One region of the Paenibacillus sp. FSL H7-0716 genome, then DNA from elsewhere that is predicted to be linked to it. Evidence: riboswitches for the same ligand, from Rfam matches in the RefSeq annotation. Region 1 holds a riboswitch; each other region holds the start of a gene.

Region 1 (7,236 bases):
GCTTCTTTTCCTTTAAGGTCCTTAAAGGTTAACGTAATAAATTGACTGAATTCTACTCTTGCACTACCACCCATGGAAAATGCTTGAAGAATGTTATCAAGCTTCTTGTCCCCGGGAATAATCTGATTCACACTATCTTTTAGTGCAGATTCTGCACCGGTTAAAGCTGAAATCAGTTCAATCGCAGAGGCATCCCCACTTGTAACTTTTGCACCCTTAGGAATGACTACAGATACGTTACCTTTTATGGCCTCTATCTGAGGAAGGTCGCTGTTACTTGGTAAATTGACACTAACCTTCGATTGATTTTCTTCCGAAATAGCTACTGTGATTTCTTTGTTGCTATCTCCAGTGCTGATCGGAACGATATAATCATTAGCGTCATTTGGGATTTCTACTTTCGGGTTCTCCCCAGAAGGTAACGGAAGTTCTTTCGGACCCTCTGGTTGCCCAGGCCCCGGTTCTTCTGGTTGTTCCAGTTTCACATCATTCATATCAAAGAGACGGTTGCTATGATTGATCAGACGATCATAGGACACAAGAGCATACGTTCCTTGGTCCGTTGCCATATTGTCTACTTTGCCTGTGAGGATATGCTTAAATCCACCCTCAGGTGCAGCAAAGCTAAGCAGTGCATCAATAAGCGAATTTCCACTTTTAACAAATCTAGTGTCCGTGTGCGCATCTATGCCTACACCAGTTAAGGCTACAATTACCTGTGAGATACTTTCGCTGCTAGTGCTTCCCCAGCTTGTAAATCCGCCTTGATTGTTTTGGTTATCGGACAGCCATTGGATGGCCCGATCCACGGCAGCTTTTACATCATCACGGGTTGCATAATAAGGTGCAAGAGCTTGCATCGCCATCGCAGTCATATCGACATCGGCTTTGGTTACGCCTAATGCCCAGCCACCAGCTTCTGCTGTACCTTTTTTAACCTCTTTATCTAAAATGTACTGAACCAGTTTTTCTCTTGTGGTCTGTTCTGTAACTCCATCAACTACAGGGATCTCATAGTTGTGGCTATCTAGCGCGATTAGAGCAAAAATTGGACCATTATTGCCTTGCTTTTGGATATATTGATAATCAGCCAGTGCTTTTCTCAGATCATATCCCGCAACATTTGTGATATCTTTTCCGATAGAGGTAAGCCCTAGAATCGCTCTGGAATTCTCTGTGCTTTTATTGGCGTCGAGTTTTCCATCCTCTTTAATGATCGATGCTATTTTCGTTGCTACATTGTTGTAATAAAGATCGTAATAACCGTTAGGCACTGTATAGTTCGCCCGTGCTAAAGATAGAATCGACCATTCTCCACTACCTGTACCAAACGACGGATTCTTTACAGTGTTTAGAATATAGGCAAGGCTTTTATTTAATTGTTGTTTGGCTACAACAGTAGTAGGTTGTTCTAATTGCACATCATTCATATCAAAGAGACGGCTGCTATGATTGATTAGACGATCATAAGACACAAGTGCATACGTACCTTGGTCCGTTGCCATATTGTCCACTTTGCCTGTGAGGATATGTTTAAATCCACCCTCAGGTGCAGCAAAGCTAAGTAATGCATCAATAAGCGAATTTCCACTTTTAACAAATCTAGCGTCCGTGTGCGGATCTACGCCTACACCAGTTAAGGCTACAATTACCTGCGAGATACTCTCGCTGCTAGTGCTTCCCCAGCTTGTAAATCCGCCTTGATTGTTTTGGTTATCGGACAGCCATTGGATGGCCCGATCCACGGCAGCTTTTACATCATCACGGGTTGCATAATAAGGTGCAAGAGCTTGCATTGCCATCGCAGTCATATCGACATCGGCTTTGGTTACGCCTAATGCCCAGCCACCGGCCTCTGCTGTACCTTTTTTAACCTCTTTATCTAAAATGTACTGAACCAGTTTTTCTCTTGTGGTCTGTTCTGTAACTCCATCAACTACAGGAATCTCATAGTTATGGCTATCTAACGCGATCAGAGCAAAAATCGGACCATTATTGCCTTGCTTCTGGATATATTGATAATCAGCCAGTGCTTTTCTCAGATCATATCCCGCAACATTTGTGATATCTTTTCCGATAGAGGTAAGTCCTAATATTGCTCTGGAATTCTCTGTGCTTTTATTGGCGTCGAGTTTTCCATCCGTTTTAATGGTTGATGCTATTTTCGTTGCTACATTGTTGTAATAAAGATCGTAATAACCGTTAGGTACTGTATAGTTCGCCCGAGCCAAAGAAAGGATTGACCATTCTCCGCTACCTGTTCCGAACGTTGGATTCTTTACAGTATTTAAAATATAAGCAAGGTTTTTATCTAACTGTTGTTTGACGGCAACTGTAGTTTCCAGTTTGTAAGTAACCTGATAAGTTACATTTGTTTTGTTTCCAGCTCCGTCAAGAGCCGTTACAGTAATTGCATTACTGCCTGAATTCAGAGTAGCTTTGTACTCCCCAGTTGCAGGTGATAAAGTAACTCCATTCAGCTTCACTTCTGGAGTAATGTCACTATATACATTGTCGGTGACAGCTACTTTGAAGCTTATTTCTTTATTGGATACTTCCTGTTTATCTTGTATGCCACTTACTGTAATAACAGGGGGTTCTATGTCTAATGCATTGTTAAGACCGACAAGCGCATGATCTACACTTATTTGAGAGCTTGCCATGTTTTCGAGCACGGAATAGGCTTGATAAACTGCCGATTGCACTACTGGTCTGTCCAAAATAGTTTCTTTATTAGGGGCACTGTTAATCTCGGCGATTTCTGCAGTTAAAGCATCCTTATTGGCAAGTTGAACTGGGATTTCCCCCCAGCCGCCAAGATCAGAACCATAACCATAAGTGGTGAACTGAGTTCGAATGATGTCACCGTCTTGAGGCTTATAATCGGTCATCCCAAACGGAGGAAACACATTATTTACTGCATACATCCAACCCGACATGGAGGTATAGTCAAACTGACTTAACCACTCTGGGTCTGCTTTAGTGCCGACTGTTTTCCCATCGGCTGAAATCATATCTAAAATATATTGTGGAATATTGACTTCACTTCTGCCACTATCTTTAACTTCTGATAAATAAAAACCACTATCTATATTTCCTAAATATCTATAATTCCCATCACCTAGCGCACGTGTTATTAAAGATGCGCCATTATCGCCTTCATAAATCGGAACTTTAATAGGTTCCTTAATATACCCTTGGCCTAAGGAGAATTTCTCTACGGATACAGATACATACCCTTTAAGGGTAGAGCTTGCTCCATCTGCTTGAGCCGGGATTACACTTGTAGAGAATGTCGTAATAAATACAGCTACAATTAGTAACCACGCTAAAAACTTATTTTTCTTCATTTTTCCATAACCCTTCCCTTCATACCTATGATAAAAAACAGAATAAACTTTTCTTATAACCACAAAAAAACCACTCAACATAAACGTCAAGAGGTTAAGATAGTGAACCACAATAATCGCTGGCCAACACTATTCAAGCACCTCTCTATCGATCGTAGAGTTTGATGGTGTAACAGAAAAAGGCAGATATTCTGGCTCAAGTATCATCACCCTTGCTGCCTTCCCAGTTTCCCAGTGGCATTTTGCAAGGACTCCTCTTTCACAGCGGCGGGACCGCGCGGGATTCACACCCGCTTTCCATTTAACCAATCTATGATTGTACTTCCGCAACTATCATAGTTGGCACCTATTTCTAATTTTAAATTTTCATGCTTCATCATAACTAATATATATGCTTTTGTCATGTTATATTTCTTTTTTGTATAACGGGCAGCTAGAGATAATCCTATTGAATAACCAATTTCTACGACTAGGGGTTATTTAAATAATTTCTTTATCCAACTGTGGGGGAAATCAGTTTAAATCACTAATTCTTATATGAATTTACCACAAATTAGTAAGGTACTCGCTAAGTGTATTCTATGTTAGGGTATATTAAGAAAGCGTTTACAAAATAAAAATGGAGGTGTTTGTGTTCATCTAACCACCAAGTACAGCGTCAAAGCCAGGTCCAAGCATCCTAAATTATCTCACAAAGGAGAATTCAATGACTACGCGAATCCAGAAATCCTTCTTATCATTGACACTTGTCACCGCTCTTCTGCTCTCTCTGTTCTCATCCATGGCCGCAGCTGCAACTAAGGACGAGCAACAAGCTAAGGCAGCGCCAAAGAGTAAGATCCAATCCTATGTAGACGAAATGCAGCCCGGATGGAACCTTGGCAATACTTTAGATGCTACAGGTGAGGATGAAACCTCCTGGGGCAATCCACGTGTGACCCAAGATCTTATTAAAAAGATCGCCGCTCAAGGCTATAAAAGCATTCGGATTCCTGTGACCTGGGATACTCACATGGGTGCGGCACCAGACTATACCCTAGAAAAGGCCTACCTCGACCGTGTGGAAGAAGTTGTCGGCTGGGCACTGGACGCCAAGCTTTATGTCATGATTAATGTCCATCACGATTCCTGGCTATGGGTAAGCCATATGGAAGAAAAACACGATGAAACGCTGGCACGTTATAATGCAGCTTGGACTCAAATTGCCGATCGCTTCAAGGACAAATCCGATAAGCTGATGTTCGAGAGCATAAATGAACCTCGGTTCACCGATGGTGGAAGCACAGACGAAGCAAAAATGGAGCAAATGCTTACTGAACTTAATAACTCCTTCTATCAAATCGTGCGGAAATCCGGTGGGAAAAACGACCTCCGCCCACTTGTATTACCTTCATTAGAGTCTTCACCTACGCAAACAAGAATGGATCATCTCTATAAGACGATTACGGCTCTGAACGATCCAAATATTATTGCGACCGTTCACTTCTATGGCTTCTGGCCTTTTAGTGTGAACATTGCCGGCTACACCACGTTTGAAAAAGATACAAAAAACGATATCACTCAAACTTTTGATAACGTTTACAATACATTTGTAGCTAAAGGCATCCCTGTCATCGTCGGCGAATTTGGTTTATTAGGTTTCGATAAAGACACGGGTGTGATTGAACAGGGCGAGAAGCTTAAATTCTTCGAGTATCTGACTTATTATTTGAAAGAAAAGAAAATGACTTCCATGCTCTGGGATAACGGGCAGCATTTCAACCGTAAAACTTATAAGTGGTCTGACCCTGAACTCCACAATGTATTAATGTCTGGTCTGAAGGAGCGTTCCTCCAGCACCGAAAGCGATTTGGTCTACCTAAAAAAAGGGGCACAAATCAAAGATACCAAGGTTAAGCTAAACCTGAACGGCAATAAGCTAACCACCATTAGTGCCAACGGAAAATATCTGACCAAAGGTAAAGATTACACCTTAAATGGTGAGGAGCTCATCCTCAAAGCCAGTCAACTCAAAAAGCTCACAGCTTCCCAAAAATACGGTGAAAATGCCGTGCTGACTCTGAAATTCAACAAGGGTGTTGCGTGGAGACTTAAGGTCATTGTGTATGACACAGCTAAATTAAGCGATGCAAAAGGCACGACTGAATCCTTTGCCATTCCGACCACCTTTAATGGTAACCAGCTTGCCACAATGGAAGCTGTATATACCGCTGGTGGCAATGCAGGTCCGCAGGACTGGACTCCATTTAAGGAATTCGGCAATACCTTCTCACCTTCTTATAACACTAAAGAAATCAAGCTGCTTCCCGCGTTCTTTAAAGATGTTAAAGACGGCGAGGTTATTCTGAAGTTCCACTTCTGGAATGGGGATATTATCACCTACAAGATCACGAAGAGCGGAACAACCGTTGTAGGAAAGTCCTCTTAAGCATCGGTCCTGTCAACAACACAAATAGGGGTGTCCCTTCAGGGAACATCCCTATTTGTATTCTACCCATCACATATAAACCTCATCATACGAAATTATCATCAACCGATAAATTAAATATACGCCAAGATAGGCTCCGGTAATAAGAAACATTGGATTCAAAAATATCGCATGGATCGAGGTCATAAACACAGCATGATCTCTTAATATCTCGTAAATTGCCAAGGCGGAAATATTTCCAAAGATAATCGCACTTAAGACCGAAACAACATTAAAAACCATACGCCACTTTATCGATTTACCCTGTAACATCAGCATAACAATGGGAACAAGAATACTACCAAGTACGATTAAAAATTTCATCCAGCTCACCTCGGTAAATTTTTAATCGTCCAACTCCACACTTTCGATTTGTCCCTCTGCATTTACCGTCCACTCGATTTCAACGCCATTATTCAATCCGAGCTTGTCTTCATCTTCAATGACTATATGATCAGGAATCGTTAAGGTTTGCTCTTTACCGCCCTCCACTTGAACGGTAACCTGTTTACCCTTAACCGCAGTGATCCTTCCGTCATATTCAATCTGCTGCAAAACAATCTTTTGATTCGGATCTGTAATGGTGACCCGCTTGCCTCCGTCAGTTAGCAGCTCAACCTTTTTATGATAGTTATCTTTTAACGAAACCACCTTGATAACTCTCTGAATGCTAACCCCCTCTGGAAGTTTCCCAGTATTTGAGCCGGGTGCCGTAGATGTTAGGGGTTGTTCTGTTGCATTATTCGTAGGTACAGGTGTAGTTGCTTCGGCAGAAGGTGCTGCGGATTCTACTTGAGCTGTTGGAGTAGGCACTTGAGTCTCATCTGCTGCTTTAGTGCATCCACTTAGCAATACCGTACATGCACAAATACAACAAAGAATTGTAGCCCTGGAAAAACGTTGTGTTGTTCCTTTATTCGATATCATCTTTTACCCCCGCATTTTAATGTATTATTTTCTCTATAGTGGACATAGTTTTACCTCTTATCTTCCTTTTATTCACCAGAATATGGCCATATGAAAGCAACAGTTAGATAACAATTCATGAATATGTCAAAAAACCGCCCTGATTTAGATCAGTGGCGGTCTCCATGAAATGATGAGATAAATCAGATCTTATTAATTTACAATATGTGTGCCAGCCTGTTGGCTCATCGCAGCTTTCATATTTTCCGGATTAGTAATGATAACTCTACGTCCCTCTTTTTTCAAAAAGCTAAGACTTGCTTCAATTTTAGGCTGCATACTGCCGGCAGGAAAATGACCCTGCTCCGCATATACCAACATTTCTACCGCTGTAACTTCTTCAAGAGCCTTCTGCTCAGGCGTACCGAAATTCACACATACCTGAGGAACTCCTGTTGTAATGATCAGCGATTCTGCATCGATCTGTTCGGCCAGCAGACTTGTAGCAAAGTC
Region 2 (7,236 bases), on a different contig from region 1:
CACTGAGGTCAATTTCCTTCATCTGCACAATGATTTGGTCTACAGCCTCTACTCCACGATCCGATGAACCGGAAACTACGCCCATTAGATCCGACATTTCATAGCTGCTGCCCTCTACGGCTGCAATATCATTGGTCATTGCTTTTATGGAACGTGTTGTATTGTTAATGCTCTCTGTCTGTTCATCAAAACCCGCGGCAATCTCTCCAGAAGATACAGCGATCATTTGTGAAGCCAATGAGGTCTGCTCAGCACTAGCGCTCATCTCTTCCGATGAAGCTGACAGCAGTTCTGCACTCTCTGCAATCCCTTGCATCATCTTCCGCAAGCCCTGCAGCATATTGTTAAATGAACTGTTAATTTGGCCGATCTCATCCTTGGCGGTGTACGTTGCTACCACGGTCAAATCTCCATCTTCTGCCCGCTTCATTAGTCCTTGCAGTTCTTTAAGGGGTTTTGTTATCAGTCGAATAATTGCAATACTAATTACGAAACAAATCACCCAGGCGAACGTAATCATTATGGTATTGTTTACCCGCATGCTTTTAGCGGTTGCCATGGAATCTGAATTGTGTTCATCAGCATCTTTAAGCAAAGAATCACTAATTCCTTTAAGTAGGTTGATCATTTTTTCACGGGATTCGTTAAATTCGCCTGAAAATACTTTATAGGCCTCTTGATTATGATTACTATCAGCAATCTTTATAATGTTATCCCGCTGTGCACGATAATCTGGCAAAAAGGACTCATACTCTTTGATTTTACTTACAATAGCAGGATCATTATACTGAATCGCTTTCACCTTGTTCATAAGTTCATTATTATCCTGAACCTTCACTTGAATACTCTCAGAAAGTTCTTTGTTTTTGCTGGCATTTACGCTAATCAAACGCTCCAAAAGATAGGATTCAATAGCCCGATTATTCGTACGCATCTGCCCTACGTAAGAAACAGGCAATAAATTTTCATTATATGTCTCATTTGTTTTTTCGGCCATTCGGGTCATCGTGATGATGCCTATGCCACCTACAACATTCACCATGATTACAGCAAATACCAAAAGCAACCCTATTTTGTATTTCACTTTCAAATTTTTCATCTACACTCCGCCTTCACATTATCTTATGATCTATCTATTTTTATCGGTCGGAAGGGCTAAGAGTTTGATGATTTTTTAAATATTGTGTCGAATAAAAGTATATATTGTCATAAAACGACTTTTCCAAAAAAATAAAAGGGCGGGCACCCGATCCGCTATTACTCCGAATCCCTGTGCCCGCCTAATTAATCATTCCTCTTCCTTATTCTCCAGAGGTATAGTACCAGTACAAAGTATCACCGTTCTGCAAAATATAACTGTCTGCACTGATGCTTGGATCAGCATCCCGGTTCGTTTTATACTTCCATCCGCTGCTTGGGCCTCCATCAAATTCAGCCAACCCGTCAATAGATTTCACGTAGATGCTTCCAGCGTTGCCGGATGATACTACCTTAGTGCCTAATTGACTGACTAATAAGCTATAAGCCGTTTCGCCCTCTTTTAGAGCTACTGTTGTACTGGCTAGGATGGTTCCTTTCCGGCTATCTCCAATCACTGAAAGGGTAGCGGTAGCTTTAACTGGAGCAATAACAGAGGATCCGACAGTCAGAGACTGAGTATAACGCGCTACGCTCGGTACGCTGTCTTTAGCATAACCGGTAACAGTTATTGTATAGCTATTTGCTGGGAGACCGCCATCAACAACAGCCACACCTTGTTCATTCGTGATTACCTTCTTATCACCAATCGAAACCTGCACACCTGCAGCCGGTGAGGTAACCGGATCAGAAGTGAAGCTTTCCTGATTCCACACCCACTTTTTCTGTGAAACCTTTACAGTAAAAGCTTCATTAGCTTTTGGCTGTGATGGGGAAAGCACCACAGAATCTACAACCTGTGTATTTTCTCCTGCATAATAGACAAGCACACGATCGGATTCCTGTAGTTCGAACGCATCCATACCCACACTTGGATATATCCACTCCCCGCCGCGTGATACCACGAAGCTCCACCATCCGTCGTAAGTACCTTGCGAAACTCCATGGATACCTGATACAAAGTTGCCATAAGACGATTTGGTGATATCTACTTTAAAATCATCGGTAGACCCTAGTTGTTGCAACGCTTCAAGGGCATTGGAGGCTTTCAAAGTCCCCTCACTAATCAACCCTTCCGGGCCTTCAACGGTTAGCGAAGCTGTTACATTCTTAGAAATCACTTTTAGAGCTTTTGTATATTTAGCAATCGTTGGGGCTTTGCCTTCACGGTAGCCAGTTACAGTCAGTGTATAGTCACTTGCGGGCACATTTCCTGAGAATACGGCCTCACCTTTAGCATTCGTCGTTACCGTCTGAGCTCCAATTTCGACCTGAACACCCGCAGCTTTTGCAGTTACAGGAGAGGAAGTGTTTGTAGCAGCGTCCCATTTCCACGTCTTACTAGTTACAGTGACGGTAAAAGAATCGCCCTCTTTAAGATTTGCCTTGGAAAGCGTAACGGAATCCACAAGCTTAGTGTCATCTCCGGCATAATAAACCAGTACCTGATCTGAATCTTTAAGTACAAAATCACTCATGCCTACATCGGGATTCATCCATTTTCCGTCACGTGATACAACATACATCCATCCGTCATAACCACCAAAGCTTCCAGCAGCAATACTTCCGATGCCAGTCACATAACTGCCCGAAGGATTCGTGATCGGCAAGTTCGTTTGAAGCGCCAGCTTCTCTAACGCTCCAAGTGCGTTGCCAGCATAGGCGTACCCTTGTGCCAACGTGGCCCGTGGTCCCTCAATCGTTACAGGGGCGTAGATTAGTGAGCTCTGAATGGAGGATTTGGAAAAATCGTATAGCTTACTGTTGCTTCCTTTATACAGCAAATTATACGCAACCAGCGCCTGAAGTCCTTGCTCTGTCGCCAGAACATTACTGCTTCCACCACGGCTATGGGTGAAGCTACCATCAGCTAGACGATAGCTAAGCAGGTTCTCCATTAGATCCACTTTGTTTTTGGTGTATTCTAATCCACTAGGATCAACTCCAAAGGATGTGAGTCCAAGGATTGCTTGTGCGCTACTTTCAGCACTGTCACCGTAACCCCCATGGCTATCTTGAGCTGCAGATAACCAAGCTACGGCTTGTAGCCCTGCTAAGTAGGCTTCGGGATTATTTTTATGTGCCGCCAGAGCCGTCAAGGTTATCGCTGTCATATCAGGCTCACTTGCGCCTGAGGTTAATGCAAAGCCCCCATCCGGATTCTGTTTGGAGAGAATCTCCGTAAGGAGCTTATCCGCCGTCCATTTCGCGTCACTCGGGATATTATATTTACCAGAATCCAGCGCAAGTAAAGCATATACCGGATTATTTAGCGTCTGTTCACTGAGCTTGCTGTTATTATAAATTTTCTCAATCAGATTATAGCCAGGAGTCGTTCCGTTACCAGCAAAGCTAGTAGGATCTGCACCAATCGCTCTCACTGCGAGCACGATTCGAGCATAATCGGTTACATTGGCGAAATTTCCAGCTGCATCCTTTACTTTTTTCTCAAGCTCTGAATGGTAACTGGTTGGCAGCTTATATCCTGCTTGCGCTAATCCAATAGCTTGCCAATCCGATTGCACGCCACCTTTCAAGAGATATTCTGCAGCCGCATAAGTCGCATCCGCAACATTAATCCGCTCCGCAGCAGTTGCTTCCAGACCGGAGCCAGCGCTCGCTTCTGCAAATATTTGTCCTGCCGGAGCAAGAGATGTTCCTAGAATTGAAATGACCATGAATAAGGCCAGCCCAAGTGCTACAAACTTGGAAGACATGATTTTCTTCATTGTTTAACCTCTTTCTGTATAAGAATGGGTACTACTGGGAATAAGACGCATAACATAAAGACCGCCCCTTTAGAGGGCGGTCAGGGAAGATTACAAATCGAGGCTGAGGCGCTTGCTTCCTGCCAACAGTCCATCTGTATATGTTCCACATTCTTACCCCACGAAGAATAGAAACGCTCACGAAAAAGGCAGGTCTCCTGGCTGATGCTTCATCGCTGTTCTTCACCTTCCCACCCTACCTTCGGGGCAGTGGCTTATAGAAGAAAAACTCCGCACATACAGTGGCGGGACCGCGCCGGACTCTTGCACCGGACTTCCCTTTTAAGCAGACGACTAGATTGATAGAGTCTGCACCTTTTCCAGTATGTAGTATCTTATTTTGACATCCATAATCATATCTATTAATACATAGCATGTCTATAGAAAAGCTTAGTAAGGGCAGCAAAAAAATGAACAGCAATACGCCACCTGCCGGTAGGTATTGCTGTTCAGAAAGCTTGTTATTCGACTGTTCCTTCCGGACTTGCAGTTGGGGAAGGTTCAGCACTTGAATCAGAAGCTGGTGGAATATTAGGATCGGGATCTACGATCAATGTAAATCTTCCGGCTTTGATCATACTTTTCTCTAAAATTGTCGCTCCAGGCTCCAATGTAACCTCAACCTGATAGGAAGGTTGTTCCCCTTCAGTCACAGCTGTTGCGGAAGGCAACCCAGTGCTGTCCTCAGCATCAGAGGAAGGCGTAGGAGACGGAGATACATCAGCTACAGCATTAGTAGCATCTGCACCTTCTGCTGTTCCTCCAGTAGTGCCAGCGGCATCTGACTCGTCAGCGGCGTTTCTCTCATCCGTCCCATCCGTTGACGGCACTGGACAAGTCCCATTCGTAGCAGCGACCTTAAAGCTTTTATCTATCTCTGTAGACGAAGACATTAAACTAATCTCAGTCGGTTGAAACTGCACACAGTCATCTGCACTTGCGAAGGTGAACACCAATATGCTGCTCCCCTTATCTCCTTCGCCGCTCTGATCCTTCAAGTATACTGAAGCCGGAGGCAGCACATTGCCTGCACTCTGAACAGGGGTCGGCTCAGGGCTTGTTCCCGGCAGAGCCGTCTTCGTATCATCCGGACGCAGCATACTGAATACGATAATTGCAATAATCACCAGAATACCCGTAATGGAGCCGGAGATTAAGAGTCGAAATCGGCTGCGGCTGATCCAGCGCGCCAGCGGGGAAGCCAGTTGGGAGCGGGCTTCATTGTACACATTTTGCAGAGCAGGCCGAGCTGCCGCGACATAGTTCTTTCGGAATTCCCGATTCTTGAACGCTTCACGATCACTGCTCAGGAAATACTTCAGAATCGCCTTACGGTAACCCGGTTGCAGCTTTTTATTCGAAACCGTAAATAAAGGATTGCCTTGCGACCAAGCAAAAAACCGATAGATGATTTCTTTGTCGGAACCGGCTTTACGCTTTAACAGCTCCAGAAGCGCATCGTAATCCAGCGGACCCCCTTCACGCTGAGTTGTATAGTAAAAGGCTAGCGGAAGCCGTTCAAAGGGTTCCAGAACACGCGCCTCTTTTAGCAAACGACGACCCAGTAGCTGCACATCATCTAGTTCCTGCGGAGACAATCCTGTAAAAATCTCTTCATTTGGCTTCTCTTCACCAAACCAGCGGTAAGCGGCACGCAGCGCATTCTCTTTCTGCTTGCTAATCCTATCCAGTGGCGGCTGCCAATCGACAACATTACCATACCGTAAAAAAACTACCTCCAGAAGCTCCTCCTGCGTCATATCAGAAAGCGATAAGCGGTTCAGTAAGAATCTATCTGCTGAAGCAGCAAGATCCTGCATTAGGGAGAGTGCCTTAGGAGCAACTCCTGTTCCTTTGCGGCGATCTTTTTCTGCCTTATCTACAATTTCATGAATTTCCGCCACAGAAGCCACCGGATCATGCTCCAGCTGAAGCTTTTCTAGCAAATAATCCTTCACAGCATTTTGAGCAAAAGACTGCTCTAACGCCACTGGCAGGAACCGCCCCCAATGGAGCACAAAGCTCAGAATATCCGCAGATCTGGACGCCGCAGCTAGTCTTGATTCCATATAAGGCTCAAGTAGCTGCTTACGGAAATAAGTTTCAGACATCACGCGCTGGAAGTAAGCTGCACTTAACTCATCATTACTCTCAATGATCCCGTAAGCAGCACTCAAAATATCCTTGCGGCCCGCTTCCACACTATGAAGCATCCCATTGATGAAATAATCCACGATTCTGACCCTGTAATTGTGATCCTTAAGTACAAAATACTCTTTAAAGCATTCCATAATCGCCGGATCTGGCACATTTCTTTGCCGAATCAGATCAAATTCCCGGTCAAACCGTTCTAAGAAAATATCATTCAAGCGGATTCTAGAATGAATTGCACCGTCTGGCTTTAGGTATGAAAGCAAACCACTTAGCACCGCACTCTTGTTTTCCGTATATAAATGCTCGTTCCCTTGCTCAATCTCATAAAAGATAGCCAACTCATTATAGAAAGAAAGAGATAGCTTGTGCTCAGGACTCTCTCCACGCAGAATCTGATCGGCGAAGCTTACGAAGTCGTTAATATCTCCTGGATTCAGCAGTAACAGCTTCCATACCAAATCAGCATAAGGCTGGCGGGACTCGCCAAAATCGACATTCCCCATCCGTCCGGAAGCCAAATCAAAGGTATAATCCTTCTCAATACTGCGGTCACCGGGACGAAGTGAACCTTTTTCCACAAAGCTAAGATGTATATATTTACGGCTTTGCGGTTCATTCGCATACGTAATCACGCCTAATCTACGGCGGAATTCATACGGCAGCACGCTATACAGAATTTCTGTAAGCTCCACCGCCCGCGCGGACAACTCGGTGATAGGTACGTTTAGAGCCACGTAGATTTTTTTCTTACCTGCTACAGAGAGCATTACCGCTTGCAATAACGCCTTGAATATCCCTTCATCAATCCCTAGCAAGCGTAAGCCTGCGATTGGATCCGGGCTGCGGTCTGTGCGAACAACTGGAATAGAGGGCAGCTCCGGCAAGGTTCCACCAAGCTCTCCAGTATAACGCTCTGCAAAATCAGCATGCAGCCAGTCTCCATAGCTCTGCACAATTTCTTCGGAACGTGAAGCAGGTACTACATAGTTATGTGCAAAAAAAGCGCTTCGTTGGCCTGTGAAATCGGCCGCTTGATAACGACTAAGCCCAATAACTGTATCCCCGTTCTCAGCATGAAATAGGTGCAGCGCACCAGGATATGCAGCCTCATCCTTCTCCCCACGCGCGGTTAACTCCGCAGGAGCATCGTAGAGGCAGAAGGGATGAAGGATTTTTT
Region 3 (7,236 bases), on a different contig from region 1:
AAAAAACACTAGGTAACAGAGAGCTTATTTGGCGGAAGCTGGCAGGCTGTGGTTATTTGCTTTATAATTAGATTGTGATCTATTTAATTGCATTACATGAATGGAGGGATATTAATGAGTGAACATCAGACTAACCATATAAATTCCAAGGCGGAAAAAGCAACCTTTGCAGGTGGATGCTTCTGGTGCATGGTCTCGCCGTTCGAGGAATTGCCAGGCATTATTAGTGTCGTCTCCGGCTATACAGGCGGGCATACAGTAAATCCTACCTATGAAGAGGTATGCTCCGAAACTACAGGACATGTTGAAGCCGTACAAATTACGTTCAACCCAGAAATCTTCCCTTATAGCAAGCTGCTTGAGTTATTCTGGCAGCAAATTGACCCAACCGATGCGGGTGGACAATTCCATGATCGCGGCACCTCTTACGGAACGGCTATCTTCACCCATTCTGAAGAGCAGAAGCAACAAGCAGAGGCTTCCAAGGCAGCTTTGCAAGAAAGCGGCCGATTCTCTAGCCCGATTGTAACCCCGATCCTCCCGGCAGCAACCTTCTATCCTGCCGAAGAATATCATCAGGGCTACCATCGTAAGAACCCGGGCCACTACAAACGTTACCGTAAGGGTTCCGGCCGAGAGGATTTTATCGAAACCCACTGGACACATAAAGAAGACAAACTAAGCTTGAAAGAACGTCTGACGCCACTTCAATTTGAAGTCACTCAGAATAGCGCTACAGAGTCACCTTTCCGAAATGATTTTTGGGATCACCACGGAGAAGGCATTTATGTAGATATCGTATCTGGTGAAGCATTATTCAGTTCGCAGGATAAATACGATTCCGGTTGTGGCTGGCCCAGCTTTACACGTCCGATCCGCGATTACGCCGTGAAGGAAAAGACGGACCTCAGCCATTTGATGGTTCGCACAGAAGTGCGCAGCAAAGTAGCAGATTCCCATCTAGGTCATGTCTTCGACGATGGTCCAGGGGAAAACGGCCTGCGCTACTGCATTAATTCAGCGGCACTGCGGTTTATACCAAAAGAGGATCTGGAGAAAGAGGGCTATGGCGAGTATCGTGTACTCTTCCAGCCTGTCTAATCTTCGATAAGCGAAATACTGTACTGTCTTATAGAAAAGCCTCCAATTCACGGTATACCATGAATTGGAGGCTTTTTAATTCATAGGAGCTTATTCTTTATTCTCGTCCTCGTTAGCTTTCTTATCCTTTATTGAGGTTGTCACCTTTGGCTCTGCTGGTGCAGGGAATATCTCTTTGTTCAGTTCCCGATTTTCTTGCCGTATCCGCTGGGTCTGCTGCTCCCGTCGTGCACGGATATTTTTGCGGGCAAACCAAACGATGACTAAAATAATACCCGCACCGATTAGAATCGGCAATGCGCCTGCAAGAATTACAAAAATCCACTGAAACATAACAGATAGTGCGTTCAGGCTTCCTTTTAAAGCATCCGATGCCCGTTCTAGCAATGGACCTTGCTCTGCCTTTTCCTTCACGGCTAAGCTCTCATCCGTCTGGTACACTCTAAGCTCTACCGTTGAAAAGGATACGTTCTGATCTATATATCGCATTCTGCCTTTGATCTGCTCAATCGTTTCTTGAATCGAACCAAGCTCGTTTGCAAAGGCGACCAGATCACTTGATTTCGTTGCTTTTTTCATAAACTCAGTATATTGAGCTTCCATTAACTGCTTTGCCTTCAGGCGCGACTCCAGATCAACATACTCCTCCGAAACATCCTGACCTTGAATACTGCGCTGTAGCGATTCGTGTTTTACTTTTTCCAAATTATTCAGAAAAGGAGAGAACCCGGAGGCAGGCACCTTAAGGATAAACGTCCCCCCTTGCTCATATTGCGACATGTTCTCGTTAAACTCAATAATATATCCTTTAGCCATCGTTACCATGTTGCGGATTTCAGTCTGAGCTTTACCGTAGTCTTCTACTTCCATAGTCAAATTGGCATGATAGATTAGCTTCTTGTTCAACCCTTCCACGACATCACTGCCCGTGAATCCCGCGTTTCCTTGATCCGTGTTCTCTGATGTTAAACCTTTTTCAACTGGGGTTTCGTTGCCTCCCGCTGCTGTCTCAGCTTCTGCTGAGGTGCTCTTATCCGCTAATGTAGCTTTCGAAGATTGCTCAGTGGTTGCTGCAGCAGAATTACTCGTATTTCCGCCGTCACTAGCTAATTTGTCAGCCGCCGAATTGTTATCACCCGAACCACAACCTGCCAATACCACCGCAAGAATTAATAAACATAAGTAATGCAGACCCCATTTGCGCATTCTCATTCCTCCAAAAGTGTAGTGGTTATCCCTAGCATTGTAACGTTACGGAATGTCATGTTCTGTACAGATCTCTTCCGTCTCTCATTTCTTTGACGTCCCAAAACTTGGAAGGTTGCACAGGAATATGGAATTCCGGTAAATTTCTTTTGGTTTTCTTGTTGAATACACAAAAGCCGCATTTCTGCGGCTCTTATTGGACATATTTTTGATGTGGGAGAGAGACCCGAAAGTTAAAGAACTCATTTGCTTACAAACTCATTATTTGGTACAATTACCACGTCTAACCTAGTAAAAAAAGCCAAATACCCTCTATTCATAAAGAATGAGGGCGTGACACGGCTTTGTTGAGACAAGCTCCACCTTGCTGAACAGAGCCGTTCATTGAATGATCCTATCAATTACTATAAGGGGAGGTGAACCCTCATGGCAAAAGACGTAGTTTGTGAAGTTAACTCGTGCACCCACTGGGCAGAAGAGAACAAATGCAGCGCTGAATCGATCTTCGTAGCTTTCCACAGCTCCCAAGAACCAAAACGCGCAGAAGAAACAGATTGCAAAACTTTCGAAAGTAAATAAGTAAATGCCTGAAGGGACCCTCCACGGTTCCTTCTTTTCTTTTTCATTCTAACAAGATTGAGAATTATTATCAAGTAGCTGATATAAAAAAATAAGTGAACTAAAAAGCCAGGGTAATTTACCCTGGCTCTAATTTATTTATGTCTATTTAGAAGCAATAACCCCTGACTTTTCCCTCGCAATAGCCGCAGCTCTTACCATGTTACGTAGTGCATCCTCTGTCTCCTGCCAGCCACGTGTTTTCAGACCGCAATCCGGATTAATCCAGAACTGTTCAGGATCCAGCACCCGCAGCGCACGATCGATATTCGCTGTCATTTCTTCTACAGCCGGAACCCGCGGGCTATGGATGTCATACACTCCAAGACCGATTCCTTTATCATAGTCCTGCTCCTCAAAGCTGATAATCAGCTCTCCATGGCTACGTGAAGTCTCAATGGAGATTACATCAGCATCCATAGCCGATATGGAATCGATCATGTCATTGAATTCGCTATAGCACATATGCGTATGAATTTGTGTCGTTGCCTTCACATGGTTCGTAGCAACGCGGAACGACTTCACTGCCCAGTTCAGGTAATGCTCACGGTCTTCTGCCTTAAGCGGAAGTCCTTCACGTATAGCCGGCTCATCCACTTGAATCATTTCGATACCTGCATCTTCCAGCGCTTTTACTTCATGGCGAAGGGCAAGAGCAATTTGATTGGCCACCTCTTCCCGGCTGAGATCATCACGTACAAATGACCAATTGAGGATCGTTACAGGGCCCGTCAACATTCCTTTAACCGGAAGCTTCGTCAACGATTGTGCATAGACACTTTCTTTTACAGTCATAGGCTGTATAAATGCAACATCCGCGTAGATCACCGGTGGCTTAACGCAACGGGAACCGTAGGATTGAACCCAGCCATTACTAGTAAACAAGTATCCATCCAGCTTTTCTCCGAAAAACTCCACCATATCTGTACGCTCGAACTCACCGTGGACCAGAACATCCAGACCTAGCTTTTCTTGGAAGGTAATTGCATCCGCGATCTGCTCACGAACAAATCCATCATAACGCTCCTGATTCCAGACCCCTTTACGCCATTTCAATCTCGCCTGACGCACTTCTACTGTCTGCGGGAAGCTACCAATTGTAGTGGTTGGCAGAAGTGGAAGCTGCCATTTCTCTTGCTGCACCTTTAAGCGCTCAGCAAAAGGCAGACTGCGTTGGTCCGGTAGAGCTGCAAGTGCAAGCACTTGCTCCGCCACATCCTTACGGCCACGCTCAGGTAGTGCGCGGAATGCTGCAATAGCTTCACGACTAGCGGCCAGCGCTGCTTTAGAAGCTTCTCCTTTATCTGCGAGGGCTGCTCCGAGCAGACTAAGCTCTGCAAGCTTCTCATCGGCAAAAGCTAACGCATTCTTAACTGTCGCCTTCAGCTTCACCTCACCTTGAACGGTGACTGGGACATGCAGCAGACTGCAAGAAGGCTGAAGAATAAGACGATCAAGCGGCACATGAACGCTGAGCTTTTCTACCAGTTGCAGCTTAGCGTCTAAATCGGAACGCCAAATGTTCCGTCCATCAATAATTCCGGCACCCAGCCATTTGTCCTTCGGCCAGCCAAGACGTTCGATAGAAGCCAGATTCGCTCCACCATCGTGCACAAAATCAAGACCCAAGCCTTGAACAGGCAACTCTAGCAGTGCCTCCAGCGGTTCAGCAGCTTCAAAATACGTCTGTAAAATAATATTCAAGCCCGGCACGGAGCCGGCAATTTCTGTGTATATCGAGTTAAGCAGTGTTAATTCTTCTTTACTTATGCCTGTAACAATCGCTGGCTCATCGATTTGTACCCAGCTTACCCCTTCTTGCTTCAGTTCCTGTAGCAGTTGAACATAGACCGGAACAAAACGTGCAGCAATCTTGGCGATATCTGCCGCTGCGTAACCTTTGGACAGCTTAAGGAAGGTATACAGACCTAAAAGTACCGGTTTACCTTCAATCCCTGCCTGCGATTTAGCAAAACGATAAGCCGCTAGAGGTTTATTTTCAGTCAGGCGTGGTGTTTGTGTGCCGATCTCTGGAACGATATAGTGATAGTTCGTATTGAACCATTTGGTCATCTCACAGGCAGTAGCCTCAGCATTACCACGGGCCATTGCAAAATAAAGATCAAGCCCGATGTCGCCGCCATCATACGTGTACCGTGGAGGTACAATTCCAAACATAACAGCCGTATCCAACACATGATCATAAAATGTAAAATCATTTACCGGAATAAGCTCAATTCCTGCCTCTTGCTGGGTCTTCAAATGCTGCAGCTGAATTGCTGCCATTTCGGAGCGGAATTGCTCCTCATTTATTTTCCCCTGCCAGTAGGCTTCCAGTGTCTTTTTCCATTCGCGGTTCTTTCCGATTCTCGGATATCCAAGATTGCTTACTTTTACTTTATTCGTCATCTCGATACACTCCCTCTTCAATCTCTTATTTCAAACTCCAAAGCTACTTGCTTTCCTATAAAAAAGAGCGCCCTTCCCTAAAAAAGTCAAAGGGAAAGACGCCCATGATATACCCATGGTTAACGTCTAACACCTCCCTATCTTCCGTAGGTGAAGCAGTGCTGTTGAAACAGGCAGGTCTCCTGGCTAGCGGCGTCAACATCTTGAGCAGTCTTCCCAGCAGTAGTAAATTGCCAGTGACCTCTGTTGCTCGAGATTCTTCCGTTACAGTGGCGGGACCGCATCGGCTTCGAACCGAATTTCCCTATTAAGCCTACCGAATTACTATTTTCCGGTCAGCACCTGTCTCCGATATCTTTCATCATTTGAGTGTCTTAATCTGATGTCATCATACGTGAAAGCCCCGGCAATCTGCAATAGATTACTGGGGCTTCTGTTATATCGATTCCTTATAACGGACTTAGAAAAATACGAAATATACTACAGCAGCAAGAATTATACGGTATATAGCAAACGGTAAGAGCTTGATACGATTGATCAGTTTTAAGAAGAAACGCATCGATAACAGCGCAAATAGGAAGGCACTAATAAAGCCAGCAATAAAAAACGGCAACGCGTCCATGGTGAAATATTGCCAGTTTTTCATCAGTGACAACAGACTGGCACCTGCCATGATGGGTACTGCCATAATAAACGTAAAATCAGCAGCGGCCCGATGGCTCATCCCGAGGAGTACGCCACCAGAAATCGTCGAGCCCGAGCGTGAAAATCCAGGCCATAACGAAAAACACTGTACAAGACCTACACCAAGTGCCTGTTTGTATGTAATCTGATCTACACTCTCAGTTCTGATCTTCTTCGGCCCAAACAGATCCGCAATAATCATCAATATAGCCCCGATCACTAGACCAATTAACACCGTTGAGGTAGAGAATAAATGCTCATCAATATAATCATTAAACAGAACACCTAACACACCTGCAGGCACTAACCCTACCAGAACCTGAGTCAGCTTGAGATGCCCGCCCTGCTCCATCTGCGGTAGCTCCTCTGTTACAGGATCCAATTGCTTACGGCTGAAACGCTTTAAGCCTAACAAATCAATGAACCGATTTCTAAAAATCACAACAACCGCTAATATTGAACCCAGTTGAATAACTACTTTGAAGGTATTTGCCGTATATTGTCCAAATAACGCCTGTGATTTCAGCCACATATCATCAACAATAATCATATGACCCGTGGAGGATACTGGAGCAAATTCAGTTAAACCTTCAACAAGCCCCAAAATAATGGCTTTAATAATCGTTAATAGCTCCATGTGTTTCCCTCCTTTTTAATAATCATTTCTATTATCAGTCCTCCACCCGCTTAGCCCTCAGTGTTCATTCTCCGGCTGCGTTTGCGGAAGTACAGAAACCCAATAATAACTAATCCGCCAGCAATTAGTACATAGACTACATTGGAGTACACATCCATGTACATGGCAATGTCTTCCCAGGATTCGCCCAAAGCCGCGCCAATAAGCACAAGCAGCAAATTCCATCCCAATGTGCCAATCGTTGTGAAGATCATAAACACTCCAAATTTCATGCCCGACATTCCCGCCGGAATCGAAATCAGACTGCGGACCAGCGGAACCATCCGACAAAACAATACAGTCCAATAGCCATATTTATCAAACCAGGCGTCAGCCTTGTGGATATCTTTTTTACTGATCCGAATTAGGCCACCCCAGCGTTCAACCAGTTTCTCTAACCGGCTCACATCCAATAATCGGCCAATATAATAGAGGATTACTGCACCCAGTAGCGAACCAGCCGTGGCAGCAATAATTACACCAGGGATCGTTAAGCTCGTCGTAGTCGTCATAAATCCTCCAAAGGGCAGGATCACTTCTGA

Evidence for each region. Region 1 has a riboswitch for cobalamin ahead of MHH60_RS16740 (S-layer homology domain-containing protein). Riboswitches for the same ligand answer to the same signal wherever they lie in the genome.
Region 2: it holds a riboswitch for cobalamin, as region 1 does, so the genes downstream of both, MHH60_RS27950 (DUF4430 domain-containing protein) here and MHH60_RS16740 (S-layer homology domain-containing protein) in region 1, are expected to answer to the same signal.
Region 3: it holds a riboswitch for cobalamin, as region 1 does, so the genes downstream of both, metE (5-methyltetrahydropteroyltriglutamate--homocysteine S-methyltransferase) here and MHH60_RS16740 (S-layer homology domain-containing protein) in region 1, are expected to answer to the same signal.

What each region holds. Positions count from the first base shown of each region.
Region 1 is NZ_JBBODA010000012.1:61,154-68,389, forward strand. Features, by position in the region: gene MHH60_RS16740 (S-layer homology domain-containing protein) at 1-3,350, opposite strand, end outside; cobalamin riboswitch at 3,515-3,715, opposite strand; gene MHH60_RS16745 (cellulase family glycosylhydrolase) at 4,057-5,778, shown strand; gene MHH60_RS16750 (transposase) at 5,848-6,096, opposite strand; gene MHH60_RS16755 (hypothetical protein) at 6,163-6,744, opposite strand; gene MHH60_RS16760 (carbamate kinase family protein) at 6,937-7,236, opposite strand, start outside.
Region 2 is NZ_JBBODA010000035.1:36,019-43,254, reverse strand. Features, by position in the region: gene MHH60_RS27955 (methyl-accepting chemotaxis protein) at 1-1,099, opposite strand, end outside; gene MHH60_RS27950 (DUF4430 domain-containing protein) at 1,302-3,866, opposite strand; cobalamin riboswitch at 4,037-4,239, opposite strand; gene MHH60_RS27945 (GAP1-N2 domain-containing protein) at 4,367-7,236, opposite strand, start outside.
Region 3 is NZ_JBBODA010000002.1:324,797-332,032, forward strand. Features, by position in the region: gene MHH60_RS04330 (TVP38/TMEM64 family protein) at 1-16, shown strand, start outside; gene msrA (peptide-methionine (S)-S-oxide reductase MsrA) at 115-1,101, shown strand; gene MHH60_RS04340 (DUF4349 domain-containing protein) at 1,192-2,307, opposite strand; gene MHH60_RS04345 (DUF1540 domain-containing protein) at 2,734-2,886, shown strand; gene metE (5-methyltetrahydropteroyltriglutamate--homocysteine S-methyltransferase) at 3,031-5,334, opposite strand; cobalamin riboswitch at 5,490-5,695, opposite strand; gene MHH60_RS04355 (undecaprenyl-diphosphate phosphatase) at 5,795-6,655, opposite strand; gene MHH60_RS04360 (DedA family protein) at 6,706-7,236, opposite strand, start outside.